One region of the Streptomyces sp. NPDC012466 genome, then DNA from elsewhere that is predicted to be linked to it. Evidence: predicted binding sites of a transcription regulator. Region 1 holds the regulator's gene; the other holds the start of a gene.
What was found. The regulator HspR, encoded in region 1, represses chaperone genes until heat shock. The targets are predictions, from matches to a motif close to TTGAGNNNNNNNNNCTCAA.
Positions count from the first base shown of each region.

Region 2: the regulator HspR is predicted to act here: its motif matches at 889-907, upstream of lon (endopeptidase La).

Region 1 is NZ_JBIBEQ010000003.1:502,442-504,640, reverse strand. It holds gene ACFY9E_RS14720 (substrate-binding domain-containing protein) at 1-847, opposite strand, end outside; gene ACFY9E_RS14715 (heat shock protein transcriptional repressor HspR) at 1,105-1,557, opposite strand; gene dnaJ (molecular chaperone DnaJ) at 1,563-2,199, opposite strand, start outside.
Region 2 is NZ_JBIBEQ010000012.1:151,580-153,778, reverse strand. It holds gene ACFY9E_RS35045 (rhomboid-like protein) at 1-82, shown strand, start outside; gene ACFY9E_RS35040 (GNAT family N-acetyltransferase) at 95-754, opposite strand; gene lon (endopeptidase La) at 930-2,199, shown strand, end outside.

The DNA.
Region 1 (2,199 bases):
TGTACTGCTCGCCGCTGATGATCCGCTGCACGGCCGGCAGCTCCGCGTCCTGCCCGGTGATGGGCGGCAGTTCGGTCACGCCCGCTGCCTGCAGCGCCTTGACGATGCCGCCGGCCATGCCGTCGTTGGCGGAGTACACCGCGGCGATGTCGCCCTTGCCGATCTTCTCGATCGCCTGGGCCATGTTGGCCTCGGCGTTCTCCGGCTTCCAGTCCTTGGTGTCGAAGGACGCGGCGATCGTCACCTTGCCGTTCAGCTCGGACATCGCCCCGGCCTTGAACTGCTTGGCGTTCGGGTCCGTGGGCGAGCCGTTCATCATGACGATCTTGTCGGAGAGGCTCGCCTTCTCGCCGATGGCCTCCAGCAGGGTGCGGCCCTGGACCTCGCCGACCAGCTCGTTGTCGAAGGAGATGTAGGCGTCGATCGGGCCCTCGGCCAACCGGTCGTAGGCGATGACCGGAATGCCGGCCTCCTTCGCCTTCTTCACGCCGCTCGCGATGGCGTGCGAGTCGACGGCGTCCAGCAGGATCACGTCGACCCGGTCGTCGATCATCTGCTGCAGCTGGCTCGCCTGCTTGTCCGCGCTCGCCTCCGCGTTGGCGTACGCGACGCGGCCCTTGTCGTTGGTGAGCGACTCGACCTTCGTCTTGATGATGGGGTAGTCGAAGTTCTCGTACCGCGTGTTCGCCTTCTCCGGCAGCAGCAGTCCGACGGTGATGTCGTTGCCCTTCGCCGGGCTCGCGTCGTCACTGCTCCCGGTCGCGTTGAGCACGCCGCAGCCGGCGAGCGTGACGGACATCGTGGCGGCTGCCACGGATATGGCGATACGACGCATTCGGGAGCTCACTTCGCGTGTGATTCGGACGTGGGCGCAGCTTTCCGCCCATGTGACTGAAAAGCCAACGCGGACGCGACCCCCAGCGTCAAGCGGAACCACTTAACGAGATGACAACACCACGCTCCGCAGCAGTTGTGAAGACCCTGCGGAATCATCTGCAAGTGCCGCGCACGTTCAGGTCATCCACAGGAGAACGGGTGAAACCGGCCCAAGGCATACGAAAAGGGCCGGGAGTCGACTCCCGGCCCTCTCGCGTCGCCTGCGCGTCAGTCGGACTGCTGCTGCCTCTTCGGCCGCCACACCACCAGCGCGCTGGTCTGCTGCACCTCCTGGTACGGCACCAGATCGCGGCGGTAGGACGCGTGCACCGCCGCCTCGCGCTGGCGCATCGCCGCCGCCGCGCCGTCGAGCGCGTCCTCCAGCTCGGCGACCCGGGCCTGGAGCGCGGCGACCTGGTTCTCCAGTTCGATGATGCGCTTGATTCCGGCCAGGTTGATGCCCTCGTCCTGCGACAACTGCTGGACCGTGCGCAGCAGCTCGATGTCGCGCGCCGAGTAGCGGCGGCCCCGGCCGGCGGTGCGGTCGGGGGACACCAGGCCCAGCCGGTCGTACTGGCGCAGGGTCTGGGGATGCAGGCCGGACAGCTGGGCCGCCACCGAGATGACGTAGACCGGGGTTTCCTCGGTCAGTTCATACGGGTTGCGCCGACGACCGTCCATCTGACTCATGCTCCCTTCGCGGCCTGGAACAGATCCGCCCGCGGATCCTCCTCCGCGGTCACCTCGCGATACGCCTCGAGCGCGTCACGAGCCTTCCCCGTCAGGTCCTTCGGAACACTCACCTCGACGGTGACCAGGAGGTCCCCGCGGGTGCCGTCCTTGCGGACCGCGCCCTTGCCCCGGGCGCGCATGGTGCGCCCGTTGGGCGTGCCCGGAGGCAGCTTCAGGGTGACGGGCGGGCCGCCCAGGGTGGGTACCCGCACCTCACCACCGAGGGCCGCCTCGGCGAAGGTCACCGGGACGGTGACCGTGAGGTTGTCCTCCTTGCGGCCGAACACCGGGTGGGAGTCGACGTGCACCACCACGTACAGGTCGCCCGCCGGGCCGCCGCGCTCGCCCGGTGCTCCCTTGCCGCGCAGCCGGATCCGCTGGCCGTCGCTGACGCCCGCGGGGATGCGCACCTGCATGGTCCGCGAGGACTTGGCCCGGCCGCTGCCCTTGCAGACCTCGCAGGCGTTCTCCGCGATCAGGCCGCGGCCCTTGCAGTCCGGGCAGGGGTCGGTGAGGGAGAAGCCGCCGCCGCTGCCCCGGGCGACCTGCCCGGTGCCGACGCAGGTCGGGCACACGCGGGGTGTGCCGTTC
Region 2 (2,199 bases), on a different contig from region 1:
GATCGCCCTGGGCATCGGGATCGCGACCTGGCCGGTGGTCCGGCGGTGGTACGCGGCGCGCCTCGGCCCGGCCGGGGGCTGACCGCGAGGCCCCTCAGGCCCGGTCGGAGGGCGGCGGCCCGTGCTTGGCGCTGGTCAGCGGGGCCACCACCTCCCAGCCCAACGCCTCGTAGAGCCCTCGGCCCGCGGGGGTGCCGGCCAGGACGCCGGTCCGCGCCCCCTGCCGGACGGCGGCGTTCTGCAAGGTCCGCACGACGAGGCTGCCCAGACCCTTGCGGCGGTGCTCGGGGGCCGTCTCGATCCGGTCGACGACGGCGGTCTCGCCCGTCGGGGTGACCTGTCCGCGGGCCGCCAGGGACCCGTCCGGCGCGGCCACCATCAGACGGGTCACCCCACCGCGCGACCACGCGCGCAGCCGGAAGCCCTCGGGGACGGCCGGAGCATCGTCCGCCTTCAGGGGGACCGTCATCAGGCAGCCGGGCTCGGGGTCGATCCACCAGCTGTCGTCCAGCCAGCCGGAGACGACCGAGGGGTCCCGGAAGGCCTTCAGCCACACACCCTGGCCGGTCACCCCGCCGGCCACCTTGCGGACGGTCGTCTCGTCGAGGCTCTCGCCCGTCGCGCCGAACACGTGCCGCGTGACGTGGCCGTACATCCCCATGTCGATGGTCCAGCCCCACGGCTCGGCCAGGGGTGGAGCGGCCCCGCGCGAGACGACCCATCCGTTCACCCAGGCCTGCACGGTTCCGTCCATGTCATCCCCCTGTAATGAGCGCGAAACGTGATCATCCCTTACCTGAGGGACCTTACGCGCCCTCCGGCTCCCGGCGTCACGGGTGATCGCTGACAGCGAACAGCGGGCTGGGAACATCTGGCGTCGCCCCAGCATTGAGTCGGCATAGCTCAACTTGACTGCCGAAGGGGAGATCATGGCTTCGACGTCCACACCGCTCACCCTGCCCGTGCTGCCGCTCGACGGAGAGGTCGTGCTGCCCGGGATGGTGGTCCCGCTGGACCTGAGCGATTCCGAGGTCCGTGCCGCGGTGGAGGCCGCCCAGGCCGCTGCCCGGTCAACGCCCGGAAAGCCCCGGGTACTCCTGGTGCCACGCATCGACGGGACGTACGCGAACACCGGTGTGCTCGGCACCGTCGAGCAGGTCGGCCGACTGGCCGACGGCGACCCCGGTGCGCTGATCCGGGGCCGGGGCCGGGTGCGCATCGGTGCGGGGACGACCGGTCCCGGCGCCGCCCTCTGGGTGGAGGGCACCAGCGTCGACGAGACCGTGCCGGAGCCGCTGCCCGGGCAGGTCGCCGAACTGGTCAAGGAGTACAAGGCGCTCGCCACCGCCTGGCTGCGCAAGCGCGGCGCCTGGCAGGTCGTCGACCGGGTCCAGGCCATCGACGACGTCTCGGCCCTCGCCGACAACTCCGGCTACTCGCCGTTCCTGAGCACCGACCAGAAGGTAGAGCTGCTGGAGACCGCCGACCCGGTGGCCCGGCTGAAGCTCGCCACCCAGCAGCTGCGCGACCACCTCGCCGAGCAGGACGTGGCCGAGTCCATCGCCAAGGACGTCCAGGAAGGTGTCGACAAGCAGCAGCGCGAGTTCCTGCTGCGGCGTCAGCTGGAAGCCGTCCGCAAGGAGCTGCGCGAGCTGAACGGCGAGCAGGAGGGCGAGGAGTCCGACGACTACCGCACCCGTGTGGAGGCCGCCGACCTGCCCGAGAAGGTCCGCGAGGCCGCGCTCAAGGAGGTCGACAAGCTGGAGCGGTCCTCCGACCAGTCGCCGGAGGGCTCGTGGATCCGCACCTGGCTCGACACGGTCCTGGAGATGCCGTGGAACGAGCGCACCGAGGACGCCTACGACATCCGGGGCGCCAAGGCGGTCCTGGACGCCGAGCACTCCGGGCTCGAGGACGTGAAGGAACGCATCACCGAGTACCTGGCGGTGCGCAAGCGCCGTGACGACCGGGGCCTGGGCGTGGTCGGCGGGCGGCGCGGCGGTGCCGTGCTCGCGCTCGTCGGGCCGCCCGGCGTCGGCAAGACCAGCCTGGGCGAGTCCGTCGCCCACGCGATGGGCCGGAAGTTCGTGCGCGTCGCGCTCGGCGGCGTCCGCGACGAGGCCGAGATCCGCGGTCACCGGCGTACGTACGTCGGAGCCCTGCCGGGCCGGGTCGTCCGGGCCATCAAGGAGGCCGGGT